Regions from separate parts of the Microbacterium sp. GCM10027623 genome, predicted to be linked through region 2. Evidence: predicted binding sites of a transcription regulator. Region 2 holds the regulator's gene; the other holds the start of a gene.
The links. Region 2 encodes HrcA, which represses chaperone genes, less so after heat shock. Its sites were predicted from a motif close to TTNGCACTCGNNNNNNNCGAGTGCNAA; they were not measured.

Region 1: groES (co-chaperone GroES) is a predicted target of HrcA. The motif match lies at 2,789-2,815, and genes of this name have one in related genera.

What each region holds. Positions count from the first base shown of each region.
Region 1 is NZ_JBHTHE010000001.1:1,488,565-1,503,792, reverse strand. Features, by position in the region: gene ACFQY2_RS06890 (dynamin family protein) at 1-797, opposite strand, end outside; gene ACFQY2_RS06885 (hypothetical protein) at 757-981, opposite strand; gene ACFQY2_RS06880 (hypothetical protein) at 1,076-2,206, opposite strand; gene groES (co-chaperone GroES) at 2,406-2,702, opposite strand; gene ACFQY2_RS06870 (SAM-dependent methyltransferase) at 2,855-4,057, shown strand; gene ACFQY2_RS06865 (hypothetical protein) at 4,092-5,195, opposite strand; gene ACFQY2_RS06860 (hypothetical protein) at 5,199-5,663, opposite strand; gene tsaD (tRNA (adenosine(37)-N6)-threonylcarbamoyltransferase complex transferase subunit TsaD) at 5,660-6,745, opposite strand; gene rimI (ribosomal protein S18-alanine N-acetyltransferase) at 6,742-7,353, opposite strand; gene tsaB (tRNA (adenosine(37)-N6)-threonylcarbamoyltransferase complex dimerization subunit type 1 TsaB) at 7,362-7,934, opposite strand; gene fliW (flagellar assembly protein FliW) at 7,981-8,355, opposite strand; gene flgL (flagellar hook-associated protein FlgL) at 8,352-9,233, opposite strand; gene flgK (flagellar hook-associated protein FlgK) at 9,244-10,653, opposite strand; gene flgN (flagellar export chaperone FlgN) at 10,659-11,141, opposite strand; gene ACFQY2_RS06820 (sigma-70 family RNA polymerase sigma factor) at 11,324-12,127, shown strand; gene ACFQY2_RS06815 (flagellin) at 12,216-13,349, shown strand; gene fliD (flagellar filament capping protein FliD) at 13,422-14,810, shown strand; gene fliS (flagellar export chaperone FliS) at 14,807-15,208, shown strand; gene ACFQY2_RS06800 (hypothetical protein) at 15,211-15,228, shown strand, end outside.
Region 2 is NZ_JBHTHE010000002.1:842,281-857,508, forward strand. Features, by position in the region: gene ACFQY2_RS11380 (MFS transporter) at 1-405, shown strand, start outside; gene ACFQY2_RS11385 (alpha/beta fold hydrolase) at 356-1,078, opposite strand; gene ACFQY2_RS11390 (ABC transporter family substrate-binding protein) at 1,167-2,882, opposite strand; gene ACFQY2_RS11395 (dipeptide ABC transporter ATP-binding protein) at 3,025-4,968, opposite strand; gene ACFQY2_RS11400 (ABC transporter permease) at 4,965-5,885, opposite strand; gene ACFQY2_RS11405 (ABC transporter permease) at 5,899-6,882, opposite strand; gene lepA (translation elongation factor 4) at 7,139-9,007, shown strand; gene ACFQY2_RS11415 (DUF1990 family protein) at 9,142-9,792, shown strand; gene hemW (radical SAM family heme chaperone HemW) at 9,792-11,027, shown strand; gene hrcA (heat-inducible transcriptional repressor HrcA) at 11,112-12,155, shown strand; gene dnaJ (molecular chaperone DnaJ) at 12,199-13,308, shown strand; gene ACFQY2_RS11435 (16S rRNA (uracil(1498)-N(3))-methyltransferase) at 13,343-14,071, shown strand; gene ACFQY2_RS11440 (HIT domain-containing protein) at 14,149-14,496, shown strand; gene ACFQY2_RS11445 (PhoH family protein) at 14,582-15,228, shown strand, end outside.

The sequences.
Region 1 (15,228 bases), on a different contig from region 2:
CTGGAGACCGAGAAGATCGGCACGTCCTCGCTGCCGGCCAGGTGGGCGCGATCGATCGTCTCGATGCGGCGCCATTCCGGATAGAGGTCGGTCTTGGCGAGCACGGCGGCGACGTTCGGAGAGATGCGCATGGCGTGGCGGAGGAACTGCACCTCGGGCTCGGTGTATTCCTGCGATGCGTCCGAGACGAGCAGCACGGCGTGCGCCGAGGAGAGGGCAGCGAGGGTGGCGAGGGAGTTGGAGGATTCGAGTCCGCCGACGCCCGGGGAGTCGACGAGCTTGAGGCCGCCTCGCAGGATCTCGCGCGGAAGCAGCACCTCGGCCGAGAGGATGCCCCGCTCGTTTCCCGGGTTGCCGCGTTCGGACACGTAGTCGGCGAGTTCGTCGAGCGGGATCTGACGACGCCGCGGCTGCGCTCCGTCGCCGTCGGGCCGCTCGATCACCCAGGCCGAGGGCTGCTCGGCGTAGGCCACGGTGGTGGGGACGCTTGTCGCGACGTCGTCGTCGACCGGGCACGCCGGCGCGTTCACGAGCGCGTTGATGAGCTTGCTCTTGCCCTGTTTGAACTCTCCCACCACGATCACCCGCACGGACGGATCCGCCAAGCGCTCGCGTGTGCCGGCCAGCCGTGTCGCCAGGTCCTGCCTGCCTGCAGACGCAGCGAGATCGCCGACGTCATGGATGACGTCGGCGATGCTCGCCTCCCCAGCAGGATGCTCGTCCGCCACAGTTCGCCCTCTCGTCTCCGTGAGCTGATCAGCCGAAGAATGCGGAGCCGTCCGCGTCATCCACGACATCCGGAGTGCCGTCGAGATCTCCCCAGATCTCGTCGGCGTCCAGGTCCCAGTCGGATTCCGCGATATTGGCGATCTCCTGAGTGAACAGGTCGGTGGCGAAGGGGTCGAATGCACCCGCGTCTCCCCAGAGCGCGGGATCCTGCCCGACACCGTCCGACCCTCGGGCATCCGTTTCGTCAGCCATCACTGCGGCTCCCCTCGGATGCTTCAGGATTCTCGTGGTATGCCCGGCCGACCGCCACGGGGACGGCCGGCCAGGTCGTGCACCTGCTCAGACCTCAGAGTGCCAGGTCGGTGGCGTCCCCGAAGGGACTGTCGACATTGGAGTTGTCCAGCGTGAGGTCCAGATCCGACGTGACCGACGAGTTGTCCTGGAAGGAGTCGTCGACCGTCCAGCTGTCGGAGTTGTCGATCATCGAGTTGTCCTGGAACGAGTCCTGAACAGTCCAGCTGTCCGAGTTGTCCGTCCACGAGTTGTCCGAGTTGTCGGAGTTGTCCGAGTTGTCGGAGTTGTCCGAGTTGTCGGAGTTGTCGGAGTTGTCGGAGTTGTCCTGGAACGAGTCGTTGACCGACCAGTTGTCCGAGAAGTCCTCGTTGAACGAGTCCGTGTTCCAGGTGTTGCCGGTCCACACGTCGCCCATGGTGATGTCGGTGTCGATGTGGGTGACCGTCGCGTCTCCCCCGGCCGCTGCCGCGCCGTCTCCGGATGCGATGTTGCTGCTCTGCCCGAAGGTCTGGCTGACTCCCCCACCGTCTCCGGTGGAGATGCTCTGGTTCACCGACTGGTCGTTGAGCGTGGTGCGCCCATCGATGTGCAGCGCGCCGGCACCGGCCACGGCACCCATGCCACCGCCGCCCGCTCCCACGTCGCCGAAGCCGGAGTTGTACTGTCGCACACCCGAGGTGACGGAGTTGTCGTACAGCGTGTTGTACGAGTCCGTGATCGAGTGGTCGGAGTTGTCTCGCCAGGAGCGGTCCGAGTTGTCCGAGTTGTCGTTGTACGAGTCGTTGGTCGAGTTGTCGGAGTTGTCCGAGTTGTCGTTGTACGAGTCGTTGGTCGAGTTGTCGGAATTGTCCGAGTTGTCCGAGTTGTCCGAGTTGTCGGAGTTGTCGGAATTGTCCGAGTTGTCGGAATTGTCCGTCATCGAGTTGTCGGAGTTGTCCGTCATCGAGTTGTCGGAACTGTCGGAGTTGTCCGAGTTGTCCGAGTTGTCCGAGTTGTCGGAGTTGTCCGAGTTGTCCGAGTTGTCGGTGAACGAGTTGTCGGAGTTGTCCGAGTTGTCGGAGTTGTCCGTCATCGAGTTGTCGGAGTTGTCGGAGTTGTCCGAGTTGTCGGTGCTGTTGCCCGAGTCCGCGATCCCCAGATTCCACTGAGCACCGAGGAGGTTGACGTTGTCGTCGAGAGCCATGATCGAATCCCCTTTGATCGTGAGAGTGCCAAGTGGCGCCTTCGACAAGTGTGGGACTCTCGCCGAGTGCAGGCATCGGGGGTCGCCCCGACCGTTGCGGGGACGCCACGGGGGATCTGCGGAGCAGCGATGGGGACGCATAGGGGACGACAAAGGGTCCGGATGCCGATGGCATCCGGACCCTTGAGAACGTCGCGCGTCAGCGGACGACGACCGCCAGCACGTCGCGCGCCGAGAGCACCAGGTACTCGTCAGCGCCGAACTTCACCTCGGTGCCGCCGTACTTGCTGTAGAGCACGCGGTCACCCACAGCGACGTCGAGCGGGACGCGGTTGCCGTTGTCGTCGATGCGACCGGGGCCCACGGCCACGACCTCGCCCTCCTGGGGCTTCTCCTTCGCGGTGTCCGGGATGACCAGACCGCTTGCGGTGGTCTGCTCTGCCTCGACCTGCTGGATGACGATGCGGTCCTCGAGCGGCTTGATGGAAACCGACACGGTGTACCTCTTCTTTCTTGACTGAGAATCAGAAGACTGGTTAGCACTCTCATACCGAGGGTGCTAACTCCAGTGTAGGACGATGGCTGGCACTCACGCAATGCGAGTGCCAGCTGCGCGGCGTTCCGCGCAGATGTCCGTAGGCTGATCGAGTGGAGATCTCCGAGCTGACCGCGCTGCTCACCCGCGAGGGACTCGCTCTGCTCGATGACATCGGGGGCATCTCGTCGACCGCGGAGGTGGCGCGGACCGTGTCACGGCTGCGCGCGGCCGGCCACTCCCCCGAGCTCGTCTCGGCGGTCGTCGGGCAGGCGCATCTGCGCGTGAAGGCGCGGGCCAAGTTCGGCGATTTCGCTGAACGGATGCTCTTCACCCGTGCGGGTCTCGAACAGGCGACGCGCCTGACGGTCGCGACGCTGCATGCCGTCCGGATGCGCCAGGCCGGTGTGACCGCGGTGTCGGATCTGGGGTGCGGCATCGGCGGCGACAGTCTCGCCTTCGCAGGCGCCGGCATGCGGGTCACCGCGGTCGACGCCGATGAGGTGACCGCAGGCATCGCGGCGTACAACCTGGCTCCCTTCGGCACCGAAGCCCGTGTGCGCACCGGGCTCGCCGAGGAATGGGTGCCTGATCCTGACGACGGACCCGCCGACGGCGCCGTCTGGCTCGATCCCGCCAGGCGGACGGCCGGACACAGCGAGACGCGGCGGTTGTCGGCCTCCGATTGGTCGCCGTCGCTGGACTGGTGCTTCGAAGTGGCCCGGCAGCATCCGACCGGCATCAAGCTCGGTCCGGGATTGGATCGCGACCTCATCCCGGCCGATGTCGAGGCGCAGTGGGTCAGCGCCGACGGCAGCGTCGTCGAACTGGTGCTGTGGAGCGGGGCGCTCGCGCGCGACGGCGTCCGCCGTTCCGCGCTCCTCGTGTCGGCCGGCGAGCGCCACGAGCTCACCGCGGCCGCGGATGCGGGGGACGTGCCGGTGCGCCCGCTCGGCGCGTTCCTCCACGAGCCCGACGGCGCCGTGATCCGCGCGCGGCTGATCGGCGACGCCGGACGGATGCTGGATGCGGGCATGCTCGACGAGCAGATCGCCTACCTCACCGGCGATGCCGCTGTGACGAGCCCTTTCGTGCAGTCGTTCCGGGTCCGCGAGACGATGCCCGTGCATGCCAAGACGATCTCTGCCGCACTGCGCGCTCACGACATCGGCCGACTGGAGATCAAGAAACGCGGGATGGACATCGATCCGGCGGCGTTCCGCAAGAAGTTGAACCTCCGCGGCTCGCAGGAGGCGACGCTGATCCTCACCCGCACCCCGGCGGGCCGCATCGCGATCCTCGCCGACCGGGTCTGACCCGGCCTGCTCGGGGCTGGCGGGGCGCACGGCGTCAGTCGATCTCGCCGGTCGTGTCGTCGATGGATGTGCAGTCCCCGGCTGCGGCGTCGCAGGTGATCTGGGTCGGCACCGCTGCGCGGAAGACCGTCAGCGACGGACCGCGAGGGGAGTCGAGAACGCTGTAGACCACGTCGCCGACGGCCAGCTGAAGGGGGATCTCCGTCGTCAGAGAGCCGCACTGCTGCGCGACCTCGGTCGCGTCGTGCACCAGCACCATCAGGCACGTGCGGTCGCCTTGATACAGCCAGATCGGGACCGCACCGTCATAGCCGAGAAGGGTCAGCCACTCGCCGTCGAACCCGGTCTGCTCGATCAGGTCCACCTGAACGAGCTCGTCCTCGCTGTACTGCGACCGCCAGTCCCAGCCGCCGTCGGTCATGTTCTGCCGCTGCATGACGGTGACCGGATCGCCGTCGGTGTCCTCGGCGAGGACGGCGAAGATCATGTAGTGGTCGCCGTCCTCCGTGTAGTCCAGGCTCACCTGCAGGTCGAAGTCACCGTGTTCGCCGGCGGTGGGGCGGCAGCCCGCCGACGGGTCGCGGTCGCCCCAGGTCAGAATGACGCACGTCCGCGTGGAGCCCTGCTGGGTGGCTCTCCACGTCGTCGCACCGTACTTCGCGCCCACCACCTGGATCGACCCCGGGTCGTAGTCGCCGGAGGCCTCCAGCTCGCTCCACGTGTCCTGCTGCGCCGCGGTCATCGTCATCCGACCGGTGCCGGCTCCGAACACCAGCCAGCCCGCACCCAGCCCGACCAGCACGGCGACCGCCGCGACCAGGGCGAGCATCCACCGCCGCGCCGGCGCAGCGGGAGCAGGCGAGTTCTCCGCACTCCGCGCGTCAGACTCTGCAGGATCGGCGGGCACCGCGCGGGTGGAGGCGACAACCATGCCGGCCTCGTCCGCTCGCGGAACGGGGACGACCGCATCAGCCGGGTCGGATTCGGCGGTCTGCGCCTCGGGGACGGCGACGTCAGCGAGGTGACGATTGTCCAGGTCGTGCAGTTCGACGACCTCGGCATCCGTCAGCGACCCGCCGGCTGCATAGACCCGCTGGTGAAGCTCACGTCGTCGTGCGGCTTCGACATCGTCCAGCATCCGTCACCCCAGCATCTCGAACTGCATGGCCGCCCAGATCAGCCACCCGGTGCTGAACAGTGTGGCGAACAGGCCCAGGACCAGCGCCCAGATGGACATGGAGCGGCTCTCGATCGGCCGGCGCAGAGACATGATGGCGGCGATCACCGCGACGATCGCGACGGGGATGCCCCAGCCGACGAACATCGAGGTCGCCAGCGCCACGATGGCCGCGAACAGCGCCCAGGGCGCGAGTCTCGCATCGTCCGTGTGCTCCGCGGGAGCGGCGGGATCCCAGTTGCCGGCGGCGAACTGCTCCGCATCCGGCACGCTCGCCCGTTCGACGGGCACCGGAGCGGTGGGCATCCTGTCGTAACCGCGTGACGCACCGGGGATCGCGACGGCTCCTTCGGGTCGCTCGACCTCGGCGCTGGGCGCTTCGACACGGGGACCGCCCCTGTCGGGCCGCTCGCCGCGCGGATCGGTCATGTCGCACTCACCTGGATCTGCGTCACGGGAAGCGTGGAGTCGGCGCCGAACTGCAGCGTGGACGCGCCGCGGCCTCCCGCGATCAGCTCGGCGGCGAGCCCGGCGATCATGGCGCCGTTGTCCGTGCACAGGCTCAGCGGGGGGATGCGCACGGTGACGCCGGCGGCGGCAGCCCGCTCCAGCGCCACCTCGCGCAGGCGACGATTGGCGATGACCCCGCCGCCGAGCAGCAGACGCGGCACGCCGAGATCCCCGCACGCGGCAAGGGCCTTTGTGACGAGCACATCCGCCACCGCCTCGCGGAAGCTTGCGGCGACGTCGGCGACCGGCACCTGCTCGCCGTTCGCCTCGGCCCGCTCGATCCACCGCGCGACCGCGGTCTTCAGCCCCGAGAACGAGAAGTCGTAGCGGTGCCGGACCAGATCCGACGCCTTCGACAGACCGCGTGGGAACCGGATCGCCTTCGGGTCGCCTTCGGCCGCCACGCGGTCGATGTGCGGGCCGCCCGGGTAGGGCAGGCCGAGCAGGCGGGCCACCTTGTCGAAGGCCTCCCCCGCCGCATCGTCGATGGTCTCGCCGAGCAGCTCGACGTCGGTGGTCAGATCCCGCACGTGCAGCAGAGAGGTGTGCCCACCCGAGACCAGGAGCGCGATCGTGGGATATTCCAGCGGCTCGGCAGTCCTGTTCTGCGCGGTCGGCGAATCCGGCTCCGAAAGGATGTCGGCGGCGATGTGTCCGACCAGATGGTTCACGGCGTACAACGGCTTGTTCAGGGATACGGCCAGCCCCTTGGCGGCTCCGACGCCGACCATCAGCGCACCGGCGAGGCCGGGGCCGCTGGTCACCGCGATGGCGTCCAGATCGGCCAGTGTCACCTGCGCCTCTGCCAGCGCGCGCTCGATGGAGGGCTGCAGCGCCTCGAGGTGAGCACGCGCGGCCACCTCCGGTACGACGCCGCCGTAGCGGGCATGCTCGTCCATGCTGGATGCGATCGTGTTGGACAGCAGCGTCCGACCGCGCACGATGCCGATGCCGGTCTCGTCGCAGCTCGTCTCGATGCCGAGCACCAGGGGTTCTGTCATGCGGTGGCCTCCTGTGCAGCATCCGACTCGTCAGTCCTGGCCGTCTGCACCCCACCCGTTCCGGAGGAGTTCTCTGCGATGGGAGGAGCTTCTGCGGGGAGGTCTCCTCCCGAGCCGGAGATCTCCTCCGGAGCGGGAGCGGCACCCCGAGCACGGGCGGCCCGCGCGGCCCACTCCCGCAGGTCCAGGCGCATCACGATCGCATCGACGTCACCCGGCTGGTAGTAGCGCGGCCGGCGGCCGAGCTCGGCGAACCCCTCCGACACGTACAGGGCCTGTGCGACGGGGTTGTCGGCGCGCACCTCGAGGAACAGCTCGCGCGCCCCGCGGCCGACCGCTTCGCCGGCCAGCGCCCGCAGCAGCGCGCGCCCGCGGCCACTGCCACGGAAGTCCGCATCGAGAGCGATGGTCTGGATGTCGGCATCCGTCCCGCCCTGCAGTGCGCGCACACCGCCGTACCCGACGATCCGACCGTCCTCGACATCGACCAGATACACGTTGTGCGCGCTGGCGACCTCGGCGGACATGGTCTGCTCGCTCCACGCGTCCTCGGGGAAACTGCGGCGCTCGAGGCCCATGATCGCGGGGAGGTCATCGGTCGTCGCCATCCGCAGCGTCATCCGCTCACCCGCTTCGGTGGTCCCGGCTGCACGACATCGGGCGAGCGCAGGTACAGCGGCTCGGCGCTCGCCAGCGTCCGGCCGGCGGCCACGGCGCGCGCGCCGACCCGGGCGAGGGCGGATGCCGACAGCTCGGCGGTCTCGTGCATCGGATCGGTGCCGCGTCTCTCGAGGCGCGTGGGCTCGGTGAGGATCGGGATGCCGTCGGCGTCCACCCCGTCGAAGACGCTCACCGCGATCTCGCGTCGGCGCGCGTCGGTGACCACGGTCACCGGACGGTCGGCGTCGAGCGCGATCGCGAAGTGGCTGGGGACGGGGACGACCGGGATGCCACGACCGAGCGCGAACGCGCGGGCGGCGGCGATGCCGATGCGCAGACCCGTGAACGGCCCGGGACCCATGCCCGCGACGACGTGGGTGATGCCGGGACGGACGACAAGGGCGAGCAGATCGCCGATCACCTCGGCATGACCCAGGCGTCCGGGTGCGGATGCCTCGGCGACCACGGCGCCGTCGGCATCGACGACGGCGACGGCTGTGCCCAGGGAGGTGTCGACGGCGAGAATCACCCTTTCAGGGTAGCCGCCGACGCCCGGCACCTCCGTCAGCGCCGAATCAACTCAGCGAGACGCGCAGGGGAAGATCCTGATCCTCGAGGATCAGCTGCGCGGCGACGCCGGTCGTGGAGTTCACGACGATGGGTGCGAGCAGGTTCACGTGCACGCCATCGGGCGGCGTCCGCCCCACCACGAGCAGCAGCATGGCCTGCTCGGGAGAGGTCAGGCCGAGCACCTGCACGTCGTCGTCGCCGATGGTCGGTGTGTAGTCGGCTGCGACGCGTCGCGGGTCGACGACGTGGATCCGCAGCGACTGATCGTCGATCGCGTCGAGGGCGAACAGTCCGTCGACGCCGGCGACCGGCTCGAGCAGGAAGCGCGTGTGCGGCGCGAATCCGGGCGGCGGACTGACGAAGGTCAGCGCGACGCTCACCGCAGGAACTCCATCAGCGAGGGCTGCAGCACGCGACCGGTGACGGCGAGCGCCGACCGGTAGACCAGCTCCTGCGCCTGCAGCCGCACCAGAACCTCGACCGAGTCGACGTCTTCGACGGCGGCCCGCCTCGCCTCGAGTGACACCGCGTCCTGCACCGTCGCCTCCTTCGCCCGCTCGATCTGCGCCTGCCTGGCACCCACCGTGCCCTGCGCACTGAGCATAGCGTTGCGCCGCTGATCGATCTCGTCGAGGCGCGGAGCGACGTTGACGCCGGCACGGAGGTCGGCGACGATGTCATCGATCAAAGCGAACACCGAGTTCGCGCCGACGCCGAACACCGCCGCGCCGTCGCTGTCCACTCGGATCGATCCGGCATCCGAGATCTGGCGCACGACCTCGGACCCCGGGATGCCGCTGTAGCCGGTGTCCTCGGCGAAAGCGGGCTTGTCGGAGGTGCCGGCGAAGACCGAGCGCCCGGCGATCGTGGTGTTGGCGGTGGAGAGCATCTCCGCGCGGATGCTCTCCAGCTCCACGGCGATGGCCTCCCTGGCCGTCGCGTCCATGGCCCCGTCGTTCGCCCCCTGCAGGGTGAGCGTGCGCACCCTGCCGAGCAATGACGTGCCGGCCGTGATCGCGGAGTCCGCCGCGGTCAGCCAGGCCAGTCCGTCGCCGATGTTCCGGGCGTACTGCGCATTGCGGTGCTGGTCGCCGTGCAGTCGCAGGGCGGCCGTCGCGGCCGCCGGATCATCCGACGGCGAGAGGAACGCCCGCTGCGAGGTGGCCTGCTCCTGCAATCGGGACAGCTCCGACAGATTCGTCTGCAGCTGACGCATCGCGGAGGATGCCATCGCCGAGGTCGTGACACGAGAGATCATGTGCGGCTCCTTATCGACCCACGAGACCGGTGCGGTTGATCAGCACGTCGAGGGATTCGTCGACCGCCGTCAGCACTCGCGCGGCGGCCTGGTACGCGCTCTGATAGGTGAGGAGGCTGATGGTCTCCTCATCGCCGTCCACGGCGGCGACGGAGCGCTGCGCGGTGACGGCGGTGACGGCCGCGGCACCGGACAGCTGCGCCCGCTGGATGTCGCCGGCGGTGCTGACGGCGAAGGCGCCCACAGCTCCGGTCCACCTGGCGTCGGGTGAGAGCGCGCTCCGGCCGATCTCGGAGATCGCGTTCGCGTTGCCCGCATCCAGGGGTCCGCCACCCGGCTTCGCGAGGGCGAGATCGGACGGGTCCTGCACGACGACCGCGAGGCCGAGCGCCGCCGGCCCCGTCGCCGACAGGGAGAAGAAGTCACCGCCGGGCTGCCCGGAGGCCGTCTCCCCCAGCCGGTGCTGCGCATTGACCATCTCCGCGAGGGCCGTCGCGACGGTGTTGTAGGAGTGAGCGATGCCGGCGAGGGTGCCGCCGTCATCGGCCGGCGCGAGGACGCTGAGCATCCCGCCCAGCTCCCCGCCGTCCACAGCCACCGCGAAGCCCGACGCACCGGACCACGACACGGTCATCGCCCCGTTCTCGTCCATGGATGCCGGTCCGCTCAGAGCCAGCGCCCGGGCGCTGTCGCCGGAGACGAGGGCGTTGCCGTCGACACGCACGGTCATCGTGCCGTCGGCCTCCAGCGTCCCGCGCGCGCCGACGAGGCGGGCGGCGGTCTGAACCAGGCCGTCGCGACGGTCGATGAGTTCGTTCGCGGATCGGCCGGATGCCAGCGCGTCGCGGATCTCGGCGTTGAGCTCCGCGATCTGCGTGGCGGTGGCGTTGATCTGAGTGACCGCGCGCTCCGCACCGGCGCGGGTGTCGCTCCACTGCGTCGTCATCGCACGATACCCACCGGCGATCTGCGCGGCGAGTTGCGCGGCGCTCTCGAAGACCACCGCCGCGGCGGCCCCGGAGTCGGGCGCTATCCCGAGGTCCTGCCAGCCCGCCCAGAACCTCGACAGACGTGCCGAGAGCCCGTGCTCGCCGGGTTCCGCCATCGTCGCCTCCGCCGCGGTGGCGGCGAGTGCGCGGGCCGACCAGTAGCCCGCCGAGCTCGAGGACTCGCGCACGCGGGCATCCAGAAGAGCATCGCCCAGTCGCGCGATGCCGTCGACGGAGACGCCGTGTCCTGGTGCGGCCCCCGCGGCGAACCGTGTGGACAGGGTCGCCGCGGGGATCGCCGACGTGCTCACCCTCTGCCGGGTGTAGCCCTCGGTCCCCTGGTTGGCGATGTTCTGGCCGACGACGTCCATCCCCCGCCGTGCCGCCGCGAGTGCGCTGGCCGCCGTGCCGAGACCGCTGAAAGTGGACATGGTCCTCACATCTCCGTGTCGATGATGCGCGCGGAGTCGCCGCGCGCGCGTTCGCCCTGGGTCGTGTATTCGCCGCTGGCTTCGCCGAGTCCGGCGAGGGTCTCCTGCGTGGCGCGGAGCACCGCCCTCAGCCGCTCCGAGTTCCCCTCGCGGAGTCGACCGACCTCGTCGGTCAGCTTCGTGAGCGCGTGCAGGTGACCGGTCAGGACGTCTTTCCACGCGGCCGTCGGTGCGGCCTCGATCAGATCGCGGATGCCCGCGCCCTCGGGCGCGCCCCACTCCGCGGCGACCGTCTCGGCTTCGACGAGGCGCGTGATCCCCGCTTCGCGCAGTCCTTCGAGGACCTGCTCGATCTCCCGCGTGGCGAACTGCGTCCACCTCGTCCGTCCCGCGGCGAGCAGCAGCTCCTGCTCCTCGAGTTTGAACAGCAGCATTTCCAGCAGTTCGCGTTCACGCCACAACAGCATGGACAGTTCATTGGCTCCCATAACGCTTCTCTCCCCAGTGCGACCGGCCGATCGACGCGGTCAAAGACGACTATCGACCGTCTTCAGAATATTGTTATGCCGGGGGTATGGGTACTTCTCCCCATACAGCTATCATTCAGGTTGTGGTAGGCGGGGGGAGCCGGCCACAGGGAAGACCCAGCCCACCTACCGGAGGATGACCGATGTCGACTCGTCCCGAGCGCAATCGCCTCATAGAGGAGAACCTGCCGCTCGTCGGCTATCTCGCCTCCGAGACGCATGCCCGCGCCACGCACGTTCCCCGGGAAGAACTGGTCTCGGCGGGAGCCCTCGCTCTCGTGACGGCGGCCGATGCCTTCGACCCGGATCTCGGTGTGCCCTTCGGCGCCTACGCCCGCCGACGGATCCTCGGTGCGTTCGCCGACGAGATGCGGGCCATGGACTGGGCTCCGCGCGGTGTCCGCGGTCGCATCAAGGAGACGACGAGGGTCCAGGATACGCTGTCCGCCGCGCTGGGACGACAGGCGTCCGTCGCAGAGATCGCGACGACCATGGGAGTCTCCGCCGACGAGGTCACCGCGGCCCTCGCCGACGCGTCCCGCACGGTGGTCGCACTCGATGATGCGTACGAGATCGATCCGGCATCGCTCACCCCGCTGCCGGAGGAGTCCGCGATCGTCGCCGAGCGGCGCCAGCTGCTGCAGCATGCGATCCAGTCGCTTCCCGAGCGGATGCGCGCGATCGTGCACGCCGTCTACATCGAGGAGCGTCCCGTCAAGGACATCGCCGAGGAGCTGGGAGTGTCGCACTCCGCCGTCTCCCAGCAGCGGGCCGAGGCGATCCGCCTGCTGCGCGACGTGCTCGAGCGCTACTACCGCGACGGCGACGACCCTGATGTCATCTCCCGCGTCTCCGCGTCCGTGCGCGACGGCTTCTTCGCACGCATCGCCGAGGCCGGTGGCGCGCGCGTCGCGCGCGCTCTCGCGCCCACGGTGGTCACCCGCTGACTGCTTACCCTCTGCCTCCGAACGCCGATAGGTCTCAGCGGAGCCCACGGACGGGCTCCGCACGAACCCCATCACGGAGGAACACACCATGGGAATGCAGATCAACACCAACGTGTCGGCGCTGAACGCCTACCGCAACCTGTCGAGCACGCAGAACGACCTGTCGAAGTCGCTCGAGAAGCTCTCGAGCGGTCTGCGGATCAACCGCGCAGCGGACGACGCGGCGGGCCTGGCGATCAGCGAGGGCCTGCGCGCGCAGGTCAACGGCCTGAACGTCGCGGCACGCAACGCCCAGGACGGCATCTCGGTCATCCAGACCGCGGAAGGCGCCCTGACCGAGGTCCACTCCATCCTGCAGCGCATGCGCGACCTCGCAGTGCAGGCCGGAAACGACTCGAACAACGGTGAGTCGCGTGCGGCGATCACCAAGGAGGCCACGCAGCTCTCCGCCGAGCTGAAGCGCATCGGCGAGTCGACCAACTTCAACGGGATCAAGCTGCTCGACGGCAGCGCCAACCTGAGCTTCCAGGTCGGCGCAGACGGCGACGCCGCGAGCCGCATCGGCGTGAACCTCACCAGCGCGGACGTGAGCGGCATCGCGAACTCGCTGACGGTCGGCGCATCCGGCACGAGCTTCGCGGTGGCCACCCCCACCCTCGTGACGGGTGCGCAGGCGTTCACCGTCACGAACGCTGACGGCAGCACGAGCAACATCGGCGTCACTCTGGGTGCGGCCGGCGCCTACAACACCGTTCAGGAGGTCGCAGACGCCCTCAACGGCAGCGACAGCTTCAGCGCAGTGCTGAGCGCCTCGGTCGACGCGAGCAACCAGCTCGTCGTCACCTCGCTGAACGGAGGATCGGTCGCCGTCACCGCGCCGGGCACCGGCCTGGCTGCTGGCACGGCGGGCGCAGCCGGTGCGCTGGACTTCACCACATCCGGTGGTGCGGCCAACGCGATCACGCTGCTGGACGCACAGATCGAGGCGGTCTCGTCGTCCCGCGCCGACCTCGGAGCGATCCAGAACCGCTTCGAGTCGACGATCAACTCGCTCAACGTGTCGGCGGAGAACCTGTCGGCTGCCGAGAGCCGCATCCGCGACACCGACATGGCGTCCGAGATGGTCAAGTTCACCGCGAAGAACATCCTGTCGCAGGCCGGCACCGCCATGCTGGCACAGGCCAACCAGGCCAACCAGGGCGTTCTGCAGCTGCTGCGCTGATCCTGATCACGCATCCGGGTGAGGGCCGCACGCCCTCACCCGGATGCCTCACCTCGCCGCAGAAAGGCTCACATGGGAATCGCACTCGACGGTCTGGTGTCGGGCCTGAACACCACCGAGCTCATCAAAGCCCTGATGGACGTCAACTCCATCCCTCGCAACCTCCTGAAGTCCAAGATGACCGACAAGGGCGTCATCATCTCGAACCTCCAGTCGCTGAACTCCTCTCTGCAGGATCTGTTCACCAAGACGACCGCCGCGCTGCAGCCCGGCGCGATGGACCGCTTCACGACGTCGTCCTCCGCATCCGGGGTCACCGTCACCGCCGCCAAGGACGCCGACCCTGTCACCGCCGAGATCGTGGTCGACAGCGTCGCGCAGCGACACTCCGTCGTCACCGCCGCGTACGCGACATGGCCGGAGGATCCTCCGACACTCACCCTGCAGAACTCGGCCGGGGAGCGGATGCAGATCACGGCGCCCTCGGCCTCTCCTCAGGACGTCGCGAAGGCGATCAACGAGGCCGGCTTCGGCATCACCGCGCATGCTGTTCCGGCCGGCACGGATGCCGGCGGCAATCCACTGCACCGCCTGCAGTTGACCGCTGCCGAGGCGGGAGCGGGCGGCACCTTCCGCATCGATCGCGGCGACCTCGCCTCCGTCGATGCCGGCACCTCGACCGACCTCGCCACGGAGCCGGGGGCCGCGACGATCGCCACGGGAATCGACGCGCAGATCCGGCTTTGGGCCGGGACCGCGGCCGAGCAGATCATCACCTCGCCGAACGGCACCTTCACCGGACTGTTCGCCGGCGTGGACGTGAGCGTGAACGCCAAGCCCACCGACCCTGTCACGATCGGCGTCACCCGTGATTCCTCTGCACAGGCGAAGGCGCACGGCGACCTGATCTCACAGATCGCCTCGCTGCTCACCGGCATAGCCAACGGCTCCACAGCGACCGTGCCCAGCGGAGCAGGCGAGACGACCACCCTCGGCGTGTTCACCGGAGACAGCACCGTGCGTGCGCTGCGGCTCGCCCTGTCCGACGCCGTGCAGCACCCTGTCGACGCCGTCTCGCCCTCCAGCATCGGCATCTCCGTCGACAGGCATGGTGTCCTGTCGTTCGACCAGGCCCGGTACGCCGCCGCCCTGGCCGAGGATCCCGCCCGGGTGGCGCGGGTGTTCGCCGGAGTCGTGGCGAGAGTCCAGGACGTCTCGGAGACCTATTCCGACAAGCACGACGGACTGCTCACCGCGCGCATCACCGGCCAGCAGAGCGAGGTCGACGGGCTCGGAGACCAGATCGAGCGGTGGGACGTGCGCCTGGCCCAGCGCAAGGCGACTCTCGAGCGCACGTACGCGCAGCTCGAGGTGCAGCTCTCGCGCATGCAGTCCCAGTCGGCCTACCTCACCTCTCAGCTGGCGGCGCTGACGCCGTCGCAGAACGGATCCGGATCATGAACACCGCACTGAAGGCCCAGCAGCGCTACCGCGAGCTCGCCATCCTCTCGGCCGGACCCGAGCGTCTGCTGACGATGCTGTACGACCGGCTGCTGCTCGACATCGAACGCGGTGAGGCGGCGCAGCGCCGCGGCGAATGGGACGAGGCCAATGCGCAACTGCAGCACGCGCAGGCCATCATCGCCGAACTCAGGTCATCGCTGACGGATGCCTGGGAGGGAAGTGCGAGTCTGCACGCCCTCTACGTCTTCCTCACCGAGACGCTGATCGGGGCGAACATCGGTCGCGACCCGGATCGCACCCGTTCCTGCGCCGAACTCGTCGCGCCGCTGTGCGATGCCTGGCACGCCGCCGCGGCGTCCGTGGGCACCGCGGCTCCGAGAGCGGCCGAGGCGTGACCGTGCGCGCGTGGGAAGCG
Region 2 (15,228 bases):
TTCACCGGCATCCTCTCCGACCGCACTGGTCGGCGGCGCCGACTGACGGTCGCAGCCACCTTCGTGCAGGCGGCCTCCGGGGTGGTGATCGTCCTCCAGCCCACCTTCGAGATGACGCTCGTCGCGGCAGCGCTGATGGGAGTCGGTTACGGCGCCTTCTCGACCGTGGGCCTCGCCTTCGCCACCGACCTGCTGCCGGATGCGCAGGATCACGGTCGTGACCTGGGGATCGTCAACGTCACGGCGGCGCTGGGTCAGCTGATCGGCCCCGTGCTGGGTGCCGCGCTCGTCGCGATGGTCGGCGGGTTCTGGCTGGTCTTCCTGATGGCCGCCGTGCTCTCGGTCGTCGGAGGCCTCATGACCGCTCGCGCACGACAGCCACTGCCACTCCCAGCACCGCGTTGAACACCTCGGGGCGCATGGCTGTGACCAGGTGCGTGGTGCGCGGTACCACGACCAGCTCGGCGTGCGGCGCGAGCCGGCGGAATAGTGCCTCATGGGTGCGCAGCTGGTCGTACTGCCCGTTCACGAACCACAGCGGCACCCGGATGCGGGCGACCGCCGCGGCGAGATCCAGTGATGACAGACTCCGGAGGGCGGTCGCCTGCGCGTCGAGGGCGTAGCCGCCCGCCGCATAGTCGGCCCGCGTCTCGGCGGGGATCGTCGCGGCGAGCATCCGCTCGGTGACCCAGAGCCCGCGCCGAGGCAGACGGTCCACCGCACCGGCGAGGGCGCGGTACGCGCCCAGAGCCGCACCCCGCGGAAGCGCGGTGCAGGACGCCGCGAGCAGCCCGGCGACCGGGGGAGGCTCTGCGGAGCCGGTGTACTCGAGCGAGAGCAGACCGCCCATCGAATGCCCGACCAGCAGCACCCGGCCCTGCCGGGCCGCGTCGCGCACGGCCGAGTCGATGGTGAGCAGCGCGCCCTCCAGAGTGAAGGCCTCCGCCATCCGGCTGCCGTGTCCCGGCAGGTCGACGGCGTGCGCCGGGATGCCGTGCTCGTCGAGCCACGCCACCTGCGACCGCCACATGGTCGCGGAGGTGCGGATGCCATGTACGAGAACGACCTGGACAGCCACACTCCCAGCATAGGAAAGCGGGGCCGGTGGATGAACCACCGGCCCCGCTCGCGATCGCCGGGCCGAAGCTCAGCGGATCAGATAAGGATTACTTCTCCCAGCCCACGTTCTCCACCGGCTGCACGCCGAAGAGGTCCAGGCCCACGTAGGGCTCGGGGGTCAGGTTGGCCAGACCCTTCTTGGCTGCGGAGATCGACGGACCGTTGTAAAGCGGGATGATGCCCCACTCCTGGTAGATCTCGGCCTCGAGCTTCATCGCTGCCTCGGTCTGCTTGACCGGGTCGCTGATGGACTCGACCTCGTCGTGGATCCTCTGGTCGGTCTCGGCGTTCTGCACACCGGACAGGTTCAGACCCTGGTCCTGACCGTACAGCTGGAAGAACCAGGCCGCACCGAACGGGTCGGACGAAGTGAACCGCAGACCTGCGACGTCCCAGTTCTTGGAGTTGTAGTCCTCGGCGAACTTGTTGGAGGGGCGGACATCGATCTTGAGCTCGATTCCGACCTCCTTCACCGACTTCTGCATCGACTGCGCGAGCGCAGCCTGCGTCGGGTCGTCGCTGAAGACGGGGTACGTGACCGAGAGCTTCACGCCGTCCTTCTCGCGGATGCCGTCGGAGCCCTTCTCCCAGCCGGCGTCATCGAGGATCTTGTTCGCGGCGTCCGGGTCGTACTTCCAGCCCGCCTTCTCGAGCGAGTTGCTGTAGCCGGGCTGGAACGAGAACAGAGTCAGAGAACCAGCCGGGTCCTCCGTGTAGTCCAGGCCGTTCCACGCGATCTTCTTCTGCTGCTCGATGTTGATCGCCATGAAGAACGCCTTGCGAACCTCGACGTCCTTGAACTGCGGCTTCTCGGCGTCGACCTCGAGGATCGTGTTTGCGGTCTGCTGAGCGCGGTGGATCGTGATGTCCTTCATGTCCGCGACCTGTGCGAGGCGGTCCTTGGTCGCCACGCCGACCGTGTCGATCTCGCCGTTCTTGAAGGCGTTGATCGAGGCCTGTGCGTCCATGCCCTTGAAGGTGACCTCATCGAGCAGGGGCTTGTCGCCCCACCACTTGTCGTTCGGCTTGAACGAGACGAAGTCCGTGTTCGCGTCGAACTTGTCGATGGTGTACGGGCCGGCACCCCACTCGGGGTGCGGGTTGTCGATCATCGCGGTGTTGAAGGTCTCGGGGTCGGCGAGCTTCGGGTGGATGACGCCGCCGTTGAACGGCATCTGCGGCCAGGCGAACTCGCTCTTGAAGGTGACGATCGCGGTCTTGGGCGTGTCGCCCTGCTCGACCTTCTCGATCTCCTTGTAGCCGTCGATCGCGTTCGGGACGAAGCCCTCATCGTTCGAGCGGTTGGCCTTCCACGTGGCGTCGATGGCGGTCCAGTCCATCGGGGTGCCGTCGTTCCAGGTCGCCTTGTCGGTGAAGGTGAAGGTGAGGACCGTCTTGCCGTCCTTGACCTCGTCCTTCCACTCGTCGAGGTAGTTGTCGTTCTTGTAGAGCGTGCCGTCCGGCTTCATCAGGATGATCTGCGGCATGTACCAGGCAGCGACGCGCGCGGTGTCGGCACTGGCGTCACCGTTGAACGCGTTCAGCTGCTCCGGGATCTCGTTGATCGGGAAGTTGACGGTGCCGCCCTGCTTGAGGTTCTCGCGCGGCTGCGGGTTGTAGTCCGCGGCCTGCGTCTCGGGGGCCTTGTCGCCGCCCTTGTCGCCGCCGTCACCGGTGTTGCCGGTGTTGGCTGCACACCCGCTCAGTGCGAGTGCGAAAGCGCCGGTTAGTGCCAGCGCTCCCATCAGCTTGTGCTGCTTCATGGTGCTCCTTTCGCCTTTCGGCGTGTCATAAGGGGAAGATTAGTTCGCGTCGCGATGCGTTCGCGGCGACGACGAGTGAATCGTGACTAACCGTTATCGGACGGTGACCCGACGGTTACCTGACCGACATATCGGATGATTCTCAGACAGTCGCGGGCCGCGTGCTCATGCTCTCGGCGTCGAAGATCACGCGCTGGCGCGTGCGCTCGATGTCGGGGTCCGGCACGGGGATCGCCGACAGCAGAGCCTGCGTGTACGGGTGCTTCGGGTTCTCGAAGACCTCGTCGACGTCACCGTGCTCGACGAACTCGCCGAGGTACATCACGGCGACACGGTCGGCGATGTGGCGGATGACAGAGAGGTCGTGCGCCACGAAGAGGTACGAGAGACCGAGCTTCGCCTTGAGCTCGTCGAGCAGGTTGATGACGCCGGCCTGGATCGACACGTCCAGGGCGGACACCGGCTCGTCCAGCACCACGATCTTCGGGTTCGTCGACAGTGCGCGAGCGATGCCGATGCGCTGTCTCTGACCGCCGGAGAAGGCACCGGGGAAGCGATCGCGGTGCGCCGGATTCAGGCCCACCAGATCCATCAGCTCCTGCACGCGCGTCTGGATCTCGTCGCGGGGCATCCCGATGGCCTGCATCGGTTCTGCGATGATGTCGGTCACCGTCATGCGCGGATCCAGGGCGCCCATCGGGTCCTGGAAGACGATCTGGATGTCGTGGCGCAGTTCCCGCTCGAGCTTCCTGTTGTGCAGTCCGTTGACACTGGTGCCGGCGATGATGATGTCGCCGTCCTCCTGCTTCTCGAAGTTCATGATCTCGAGGAGCGTGGTCGTCTTGCCGGAACCGGACTCGCCGACGATGGCCATGGTCTCGCCCTCGCGGACATCGAAGCTGATGCCCTTGACGGCGTGCACCTCGCCCACCTTGCGCTTGAACAGCGCGCCTTTGAGCAGGGGGAACGTCTTCACCATGTTGCGGACCTCGAGGGTGACCGGCCGCTGCTCGCGGGGGACGCGGGTGAGCTCGCTCTCCGGAATCACGACGGGCGGGTACACCGGCAGCCCGCCGATGAGCCCGTCATCGTCGATCTGATCCGCCCGGATGCAGGCGGCCTCATGGAATTCGCCACCGCTGGTGACCACCGGTTCGAGGTCGGGTTCGCGTCGCACGCAGGCGTCGATCGCGATCGGGCAGCGCGAGGCGAACGGGCAGGCGTCCGGCAGATCGATCAGCAGGGGCGGGTTGCCCTTGATCGGGATCAGCGGCTCCTTCTCGGCCTTGTCCACCCGGGGAATCGCGCCCAGGAGACCGATCGAGTAGGGCATCCGGGTGTTGTGGAACAGTTCGTGCGCGGCCGCGTGCTCGACAGGCTTGCCTGCGTACATGACCATGACGTCGTCCGCGGTGCGCGCGACCACGCCCATGTCGTGGGTGATCATGATCACCGCGGCGCCGGTCTCGTCCTGAGCCTTCTCGATCAGATCGAGGATCTGCGCCTGGATGGTGACGTCCAGGGCCGTGGTGGGCTCGTCGCAGATGATCAGCCGCGGGTTGTTCGCCATGGCGATGGCGATCACGACGCGCTGACGCATGCCGCCGGAGAATTCGTGCGGGAAGGACTTCATCCGCCGCTCCGGGTTGGTGATGCCCACGACGGTGAGCAGTTCGAGCGACCGCTCCCAGGCCTCCTTCTTGGAGAGTCCGCGGTGCACGGTCAACGCCTCGACGAGCTGATCGCCGATGGTGAAGACGGGCGTGAGCGAGGTCAGCGGGTCCTGGAAGACCATGGCCATGCCGTTGCCGCGGATCATCGACATCTGCTTGTCGGACTTGCCGAGCAGCTCCTGGCCCTCGAACTGGACGGAGCCGGTGACCTTCGCGTTCTCGTCGAGCAGGCCCATGATGGCGAGTGACGTGACGGACTTGCCGGAGCCGGATTCGCCGACGATTCCGAGCGTCTTACCGGCCTCGAGGTCGAAGGAGACGCCGCGGACCGCGTCGACGCGCCCGGCCTCGGAGGCGAAGCTGACCGTGAGGTCGCGGACGGAGAGGACGATGTTCGTGGTGGGGGTGCTCATGCGCGGCCTCCAGCCGACGAGGTGGGATCGAAGGCATCGCGCAGGCCGTCCGCGATCAGCGCCATCGAGACGGTGAGCAGGGTCAGCGCCAGGGCGGGGAAGTAGAACAGCCAGGGTGCGCTCGTGACGCTGGCGGCGCCGTACCCGATCAGCGAACCGAGCGAGACATCGGGGAGCTTCACGCCGAACCCGATGAACGACAGGCCCGTCTCGGTCATCACCGCGCTCACGACGCCGAGCGTGAAGTTGATCACGAGGAGTGAGCCGATGTTCGGGACCAGGTGGCGCAGCACGATGCGCATTCCGGAGACGCCCATGTAACGGGCAGCGTCGACGTACTCGCGCTCGCGCAGCGACAGGGCCAGCGTCCAGATGACGCGGGCGGGGAAGAACCAGCTCACGAAGATCATCGCGAGGGAGATCACCCGCCAGTCCCCACCGGCGTCATTGGAGATCAGAGCGAGGATCAGGAAGGTCGGCACCACCATGAGGAAGTGGATGACGATCAGGGTGATCTGCTCGACCCGGCCGCGGAAGTACGCGGCGGCCGTACCCACCACGGCGGACAGGACGGTGACGCCGATCGACACGGTGAGAGCGATCATCAGCGAGCGCTGCAGTCCCACGGCGGTCTGCAGCCAGTTGTCGTTGCCTGCCGCGTTGGTGCCGAACCAGTGCTCGGAGGAGGGGCCCGTGCTGAGGTTCAGGAAGTCCTGATCGTCGATCTTGTAGGGCGTCAGAAGGGGGACGACGATCGAGTAGATCACCATCAGGATGAAGATGATTACGCCGGCCACGGCCGGCTTGTTGCGCATGAAGCGGCGCGTGTACAGCGTCCACTTGCTCAGCTGCTTGGCGGGGACGCGCTCGTCGGTCGTCTGGGGGCCGACCTGCGGCTGCACGGTGGGGTCGATCATGTCGGTGCTCATATCAGCTCACCCTCACTCGCGGGTCGAGGACGACGACGGCGATGTCGGCGAGCAGGGCGCCGATGGCGGTCAGCACGGCGCCGAAGGCGGCGACGGCGACCACGCCGTGCACGTCGTTTCCGTTGATGGTGGTCAGGAAGTATCGGCCCATGCCCTGCCAGGCGAAGATGGTCTCTGTCAGGATCGCGCCGGTGAAGATCGCCGGGATCGAGAACGCCACCTGCGTGGCGACGGGGATGAGCGAGGTCCGCAGCGCGTGCCGGCGGATGGCCTGCTGCTTGGTCAGTCCCTTCGCGCGTGCGGTGCGCACGTAATCCGCGCTGATGTTGTCCAGCAGCAGGGTGCGCTGCAGGAAGTGATACTGGGCGTAGCCGATGATGACCAGGGCGATGGTCGGCAGGATGAGATGCTGCAGCGCGTCGATGATCACCGGGAAGAACCCGGTCACTCCCTCGGTCGAGGATCCGGTCACGTAGAAGACGCGGGTTCCGACCCAGTTGTTGAAGTTGATGGCGAGGATCACCACCGCGAGGCCGGCGACGATGATGTTGATGTTCATCGTGACGATGGAGACGCCCTGCCAGATGCGGTCACCCAGCTTGTACTGGCGGGATGCGGTGTAGACGCCGATCCAGATGCCCAGCAGCGTTGCGATGATCGTGGCGCCGAGCACGAGCTCCGCGCTGACCCACATGCGGAACGCCACCTGATCGTTCACCGAGCCGCCGGTCGGGCTCACCCCCCAGTTCCACTGGAAGATGATGCCGGAGAACCAGGTCCACCACCGCTCGATCAGCGGGACGGTCGCGTCGAGATTGCGCGGGCGGAGCAGGTTCTCGATCTGCTCGGGGCTCATCGGTGGCTTTCGGCCGACGTAGTTGCTGTGCGGATCGAGGAACGACCAGGCCAGGAAATAGGTGACGTTGGTCGCGACCACGATCATCAGCAGCCAGCCGAGTGTCCGGCGCACGAGATACTTGATCAAGGTGGTGATTCTTTCTCTTCTACAGCACGCGCGGGATCTGCCGACGCAACGCTGGGTCGGGATGATATTCAAGCATCATCCGCGCGATTACGCACACCGACAGCGCGGCCGGCTGTGATGGAGTCCTGAGCATCGCGACACTCGGTGTCACGACGGGCGGGCAACTTCGCGAGACTATCACCGGTATCTCCGAATGGGGTTTTCCGCACCCGACTCGTAGACTTGGCAGAACCCTTCCGGCCGCCTCAAGGACCACATGTCACCCCGCGCTATCACCCCGTTGTCGCCGTCGGCGACGCCCGCCACGCAGATCCGCAACTTCTGCATCATCGCTCACATCGACCACGGCAAGTCGACCCTGGCCGATCGGATGCTGCAGATCACGGGTGTGGTCGCCGACCGCGACATGCGCGCCCAGTATCTCGACCGGATGGACATCGAGCGCGAGCGCGGGATCACGATCAAGAGCCAGGCCGTGCGGATGCCGTGGCAGGTGGCCGCAGACGCGGCGGCGGGCCCGCAGACGTTCGCGCTGAACATGATCGACACGCCGGGGCACGTCGACTTCACCTATGAGGTGTCGCGCTCGCTGGCGGCCTGCGAAGGCGCGATCCTTCTCGTCGACGCCGCGCAGGGCATCGAGGCGCAGACGCTGGCCAACCTGTATCTCGCGCTCGAGAACGATCTGACCATCATCCCGGTCCTGAACAAGATCGACCTGCCGGCTGCCGACCCCGACAAGTTCGCGAAGGAGCTCGCCGATCTGATCGGCGGACGCCCCGAGGACGTGATGCGAGTGTCCGGCAAGACCGGCGTCGGCGTGGAGGACCTGCTCGACAGGATCGTGCAGGAGATCCCCGCCCCGGTCGGCGACGCCGATGCTCCGGCGCGGGCGATGATCTTCGACTCCGTCTACGACGCCTACCGGGGCGTCGTCACCTATGTGCGCATGGTGGATGGAAACCTCTCGCCGCGCGAGCGCATCCAGATGATGTCGACCCAGGCGACGCACGACCTGCTGGAGATCGGCGTGTCGAGCCCGGAACCGATCCCGTCCGAAGGTCTCGGCGTGGGAGAGGTGGGCTACCTGATCACGGGCGTGAAGGACGTCCGGCAGTCGAAGGTCGGTGACACGGTCACGACGGCGCGCGGGGCGGCATCCGAAGCGCTCCCGGGCTACACCGATCCCAAGCCGATGGTGTTCTCGGGTGTCTACCCGATCGACGGCAGCGACTACGGCGATCTGCGGGAGGCGCTCGACAAGCTGAAGCTCTCCGACGCATCCCTGCAGTACGAGCCGGAGACCTCCGTGGCGCTCGGCTTCGGCTTCCGCTGCGGCTTCCTCGGTCTGCTGCACCTGGAGATCATCACCGAGCGGCTCTCGCGCGAGTTCGGGCTCGACCTGATCACGACGGCGCCGAGCGTGATCTACGAGGTCATGACCGACGCGGGCGAGGCCGTCACCGTCACGAACCCGAGCGAGTATCCGGACGGGCGTGTGGCATCGGTAGCCGAGCCGATGGTCAAGGCGGCGATCCTGCTGCCCAAGGACTATGTCGGCACCGTCATGGAGCTGTGCCAGTCCCGACGCGGCTCGCTGCTGGGCATGGAGTACTTCAGCGAGGAGCGCGTCGAACTGCGGTACATGATGCCGCTCGGCGAGATCGTGTTCGACTTCTTCGACCATCTCAAGTCGCGGACCCAGGGCTATGCCTCGCTGGACTACGAGCCCGCCGGCGTGCAGACAGCCGACCTCGTCAAGGTGGACGTGCTGCTTCAGGGCGACAAGGTCGATGCGTTCAGTGCGATCGTGCACCGCGACAAGGCGTACGCGTACGGCACCCTCATGACCGAGCGCCTGCGCAAGCTCATTCCCCGACAGAACTTCGAAGTGCCGATCCAGGCGGCCATCGGCGCGCGGATCATCGCGCGCGAGACGATCCGCGCCCTCCGCAAGGACGTGCTGGCCAAGTGCTACGGCGGCGACATCAGCCGCAAGCGCAAGCTGCTCGAGAAGCAGAAGGAGGGCAAGAAGCGCATGAAGATGGTCGGCAGGGTCGAAGTTCCCCAGGAGGCGTTCATCGCCGCCCTGTCCGGCGACGTCGAGGGGAAGGACAAGAAGTAGCCCTTCGATTCCCGCGCTCCACGCTGAGCGCCGCTTCGGGTCGCTGTGAGCCTCGGGGCGCGTGGGCCCGGCGCAGGGACCACCACGGGCGGGTCGTGATGTCCCGTCCAGGTGCGTCCCGTAGTGTTGAACCCATGCGTCGCGGGACATTCCGAGAAGGTACGGTGGACTACGCCGCGGTCGGGGCGACTCACGCCCCCGATCTCATGCAGTATCCGCCGGAGCACAGCATCCCCGCTGAGGACTCGTGGCGGATCGGCAGCGGGGAGGACCGCTTCCGGACAGCGGCCGAGGCGCTGCTGTCGTGGACGGCGCAGCGGGCGGCCGGACTGCAGCTGAGCGACGTGCGCCCCGAGTCGGGCGCCGCGTACACCGGCGTCAGCTTCGACGCGGAGGGCACGCCGATCGCCCCCAACCGCACTCAGCTGGAGCAGCGCTTCGATGCCGAGGGCACCCCGTTCGCGGCACCGGGCATGACGCTGCGGCTGCGTGGGCGTGTCAAGGGAATGCGCGCGGATGCCGAGCTGCGGGTGATCTCGGTCACCGAGGAGCGCCGCCGGGTCGGCTTCGTGCTGGGCACGCTGGGCGGATCCGTGGTGAGAGGCGAGGAGTCCTTCGATATCGAGTGGCGCGAGGCGACCGACGAGGTCTGGTTCACCGTGCGCGCCTTCGACGCCCCGGCTTCGCTGCTCTACCGCCTGCCCGGTCTGGTGCGTCGACGTCGACGCGAGCTCTTCGCCCGCTACCTGCGTGCGATCTCGCCGCTGTACGCGACGCCGATCTGATGGCAGGGCCGCTACCGCTGGGCGATCCGGCGCCGACGGACGGCAGGCTGCCCGCGGACCTGCACGTCGACACGACGACGCCGTTCTCCGCCTACCTGCACGTGCCGTTCTGCCGCGTCCGCTGCGGGTACTGCGACTTCAACACGTACACCGCCACCGAGTTGCGCGGCGCGCGCCAGGACCAGTACGCCGACACGCTCATCCACGAGATCGAGTTGGCGCGGCGGGTGCTCGACGAGGCCGGCGCGCTGCGTCCGATGGACACGGTCTTCTTCGGCGGCGGCACGCCCACTCTTCTGCCCGCCGGTGATCTCGCGCGCATGCTGCACGCAGCATCCGAGGCCTTCGGGATCCGCGACGGCGCCGAGGTGACCGTCGAGGCGAATCCGGACACGGTGACTCCGGAGGTGGTGCAGACACTGCGGGAAGCCGGCGTGAACCGACTCTCCATCGGCATGCAGTCCGCCGTCCCGCACGTACTCGCGGCACTGGATCGCACGCACCGTCCCGAGAACGTGGACACCGCGGTCCAGGCGGCGCGCAGCGCCGGCCTGGATGTCAGCGTCGACCTCATCTACGGAGCCCCCGGGGAATCGCTGTCGGACTGGGAACAGTCCCTGGACGCCGCCCTCGCGCTGGAGCCGGACCATATCTCCGCCTACGCACTCATCATCGAGGACGGCACGAAACTCGCCAGGCAGATCCGGCGGGGCGAAGTACCCGCCCCGGATGACGACCTGCAGGCCGACATGTACGAGGCCGCCGATCAGCGACTCGCCGCCGCCGGATTCGACTGGTACGAGGTGAGCAACTGGGCGCGCCGGTCCGCGGACCCGCAGGTGGACCATCGTTCGCTGCACAACATGGCGTACTGGCGGGGTGCGGATTGGTGGGGCTTCGGGCCCGGCGCGCACAGTCACGTCGCCGGTCTGCGCTGGTGGAATGTCAAGCATCCTGCGGCGTACGCGCAGCGACTCGGCTCCGGGGACTCTCCCGCCGCCGGCCGCGAACAGCCGGACACTCGCGCGCGCACCCTGGAGCGCGTGCTGCTGCAGAGCCGTCTCGCCGAGGGTCTTCCGATCTCGGAGATCGCGGAGGACTACCGAGTCCGGGTGGCCGAACTGATCTCCGACGGGCTCATCGACCCGGCATCCGCGCTGCGCGACGACCGGGTGCGCCTCACGCTGCGTGGCCGCCTGCTCGCGGATGCGGTCGTCCGGGCGCTCACCGAGTAGCGGGTTCACGGCCTGCAGGGCTCAGGAATCGGCAGCGGGGTAGGATTGGCACTCGGAAGGTCGGAGTGCCAGCGGGGAGGGATCATGGTCACAGAACGAGGACTCGAGGTTCTCCGTGCGATCGTTCAGGATTACGTCGCCACGCACGAGCCCGTCGCCAGCAAGTCGATCGTCGAGCGGCATGCGTTCGGTGTCTCGGCCGCGACGATCCGCAACGACATGGCCCTGCTCGAGGACGAGGACCTCATCGAGGCGCCGCACACCTCGTCCGGACGCGTTCCGACGGACAAGGGCTACCGCGTCTTCGTGAACCACCTCTCGCAGGTGCGGCCGCTCTCGACCGGGCAGCGCAATGCCATCGAATCGTTCCTCACCGATCCCGCCGACCTGGACGACCTCATGGCGCGCACGGTACGCGTGCTGACCCAGCTCACCGGTCAGGTCGCGCTGGCGCAGTATCCGTCGTTCGCGCGAGCCAGCATCACGCACATCGAGCTCGTCGCCCTCGCCCCGAATCGGATGCTGGTCGTGCTGGTGACCGATGCGGGCGGCGTCTCCCAGCGCATCGCGCCGCTGCCCATCCTCCTCGACGACGAGGACGTGGCGGTGCTGCGCGCGCAGCTCGCGTCGCTCATCACCGGGCGCGCTGTCGGCGAGGCCTCGGACCGCATGCAGCTGCTCATCGACGCGGAGCAGGCGACGGCGATTCCGCGACTGCATCCGGCACTCGTCGTGCTGGCCGGGGTGATCTCCGAGGAACTGGCCGAGTTCCGTCAGGAGCGGCTCGTGATGGCGGGAGCCGCCACGCTCGCCCGCCGCGAGCAGGACTTCCGCGGCAGCATCCATCCCCTCCTCGAGGCGATCGAGGAGCAGGTGACCCTGCTGCGGCTGATGAGCGAGATGGTGACCGACGAGCACGGGCTCGCGACCAGCATCGGCACCGAGAACGCCCCTTTCGGGCTCGGGGACGCGTCTTTCGTCGCCAGCAACTACGCCGCGCCCAGCGGCACCGCACGCGTCGGTGTGATGGGGCCGACGCGCATGGACTATCCGAGCAACCTCGCGGCGGCCCGAGCCGTGGCGCGCTACCTGTCGCGCATGCTCGAAGAAGACGGCACCGGACGCTGAGGCGTCGGGTGGAAGACATTCACGCACACGCAGAAAGGTGATCGTGGCGGATCATTACGAAGTACTCGGGGTCTCCCGTGACGCATCGCAGGACGAGATCAAGAAGGCGTATCGCAAACTCGCCCGACAGCTGCATCCCGACGTGAACCCGGGTGAGGACGCGTCCGAGCGGTTCAAGCTCGTGACGCACGCCTACGACGTGCTCAGCGACGACGAATCCCGCCGTCGCTACGACATGGGAGGCGACGACAGCAACGGCTTCGGCGGTTTCGGCGGCTTCGGGGACATCTTCGAGACGTTCTTCGGCGCCGCGGGTGGAGGCGGCCGTGCGGCCCGCCCGCGGTCGCGTCGCGAACGCGGCGAGGACGCGCTGGTGCGCCTGGATCTCGACCTCGGCGACGTCGTCTTCGGCGTGCACCGGGACATCGAGGTCGATACGGCCGTGCTCTGCGAGACCTGCAACGGCAGCTGCTGTCAGCCCGGCACCTCTCCGGTGACCTGCGACGTCTGCGGCGGATCCGGACACGTCCAGCGCCAGGTGCGCAGCCTGCTGGGCAACGTCATCACGACGCAGCCGTGCGGCAGCTGCGAGGGCTTCGGCACGAGGATCGAGTCCCCCTGCGGCGCCTGTGCCGGTCAGGGGCGCGTGCGCACACGGCGCACCGTCGCTCTCGACATCCCTGCCGGCGTCGAGACGGGACTGCGGCTGCAGCTGCCGGGTTCCGGCGCCGTGGGCAGGGCGGGCGGTCCGAACGGAGACCTGTACATCGAGGTCACCGTCGCCCCGCATCCGGTGTTCAGCCGGGAGGGCGACGACCTGCTGGCCACCCTCGAGGTGTCCATGACGGATGCGATCCTCGGCACCACGACGACCATCGAGGGTCTGGACGGGCCGGTCGATCTCGAAGTGCGCACGGGAGTGCAGTCCGGTGACGTGCTGACGATCAGCGGCCGCGGGATCACGCCGCTGCGCGGCAGCCAGCGCGGCGACCTCCGCGTGGGCGTGCAGGTGCTGACCCCGACCCGGCTGGATTCCGCGCAGCGCAAGCTGATCGAGGAGTTCGCGAAGAAGACCAAGGCGCCGGAGCCCAGACTGTCCCAGTTCCAGCAGGGCCTGTTCTCGAAACTGCGCGATCGCTTCCGCAGCCACTGAGCTCACTGACCGCCGGACCCCGATCGGAGCCGACATGGCCCTGCACTTCATCGTTCCCGACTGCGCGGACGCCGCGATCGGCGACCTCATCTCCCTGACCGGCACCGAAGCCAAGCACGCGTCGGTCGTGCGCCGGGTCCGGGTGGGGGAGACCATCACGCTCGGCGACGGGAAGGGCACGTGGCTGGAGGGGACGGTCGACGACGTCTCCGCGTCGCGGGTGACGGTGCGGGTCGGCTCGCGCAGCACCCAGGAGGTCCCCGAGTCCCGTCTCGTGCTCGCGCAGGCGCTGGCGAAAGGCGATCGCGATGAACTCGCGGTGCAGGCCGCATGCGAGCTCGGCGTCGACCAGGTCATCCCGTGGCAGGCCGCTCGCAGCGTCTCGCGCTGGGAGGGCCCGAAGGCAGCGAAGGGACGTGAGCGCTGGGCGAACATCGTCCGCGAGGCGGCGAAGCAGGCCCACCGCGCCTGGGTTCCCGACGTCACCGCGGTGGAGACGACCGCGCAGCTGGCGGTGCGTGCTGCGGATGCCAGGATGCTGGTGCTCGATCCGTGGGCTCCCACGCGGCTGTCCGCCGTCGTGCCGGACGGGCGCGACATCCTCCTGGTGGTGGGCCCCGAAGGCGGCATCGCCCCGGAGGAGCTGGAGCGGCTGGAGGCGTCGGGCGGCGAGCGGGTCAAGCTCGGAGACACCGTGCTGCGCACGTCGACCGCGGGTCCCGCGGCGATCGCGGTGCTCTCCGGCATCCTCGGCCGCTGGTGACCCTTCGACAGGCCCAGGGACCGTTCGACGGCCCAGGGACCCGCCGACAGGCTCACGGACCCGGATAAGCTGAATCCATGACAGAGCCCTCCATCTTCACCCGCATCCGGAACGGGGAGATCCCCGGCGAGCTCGTCGCGGAGACCGAGCGGGTCTTCGCCATCCGGGACATCGATCCGCAGGCGCCCGTGCACCTTCTCGTCATCCCCAAGACCGAGCAGTACCGCGACGTCACCGAGCTGGCCGCAGGAGACCCCGGTCTGCTGGCCGAGGTGGTCACCGTCGCCCAGCAGCTCGCGACCGAGCACGCGAACGGCGAGTACCGGCTCATCTTCAACAAGGGCGCCAGCGCCGCACAGTCCGTCTTCCACGTGCACGCGCACGTGCTCGCCGACATCGAGAAGGGCAAGCTCGTTGGCTTCTGACACCGCACCATCCTCCGACGACGGGGCCGCGCATTTCCCCGCCCAGCCGGAGCGAACCGAGCGCATCTACGCCGACGGCGTCGCCATGGTGCAGCTGCTGGGCCCGCAGGACCGTCTGCTGCGCATGCTCGAGAAGCAGCATCCACGCGTCCAGGTGATGGTCCGAGGGAACGAGATCAATCTGGGCGGCTCGGCATCCGACGTCGAGGACGCCAAGAAGCTGGTGGAGGAGCTGCTGGAGATGACGCGCTCCGGACACGACCTGCTGCCCAGCGACGTGGAGCACTCCGCCCGCATCCTGCGGCGGGAGGAGGGCCCGCGTCCCAGCGAGGTGCTCGGCGAGGCGATCCTGACGACACGGGGTCGGGTGATCCGGCCGAAGACCCTCGGGCAGAAGGAGTACGTCGACGCGATCGAGGAGAACACGATCGTGTTCGGCATCGGCCCTGCCGGCACCGGGAAGACCTACCTCGCGATGGCCAAGGCCGTGCAGGCGCTGCAGCGGAAAGAGGTGCAGCGCATCATCCTGACGCGTCCGGCGGTCGAGGCGGGGGAGCGGCTGGGCTTTCTGCCCGGCTCGCTGACCGACAAGATCGATCCGTACCTGCGCCCGCTCTACGACGCGCTGAACGAGATGATGGACCCCGAGGTCGTGCCGCGCCTGATGGCGACCGGCACCATCGAGGTGGCGCCGTTGGCGTACATGCGGGGTCGCACCCTGAACGACTCGTT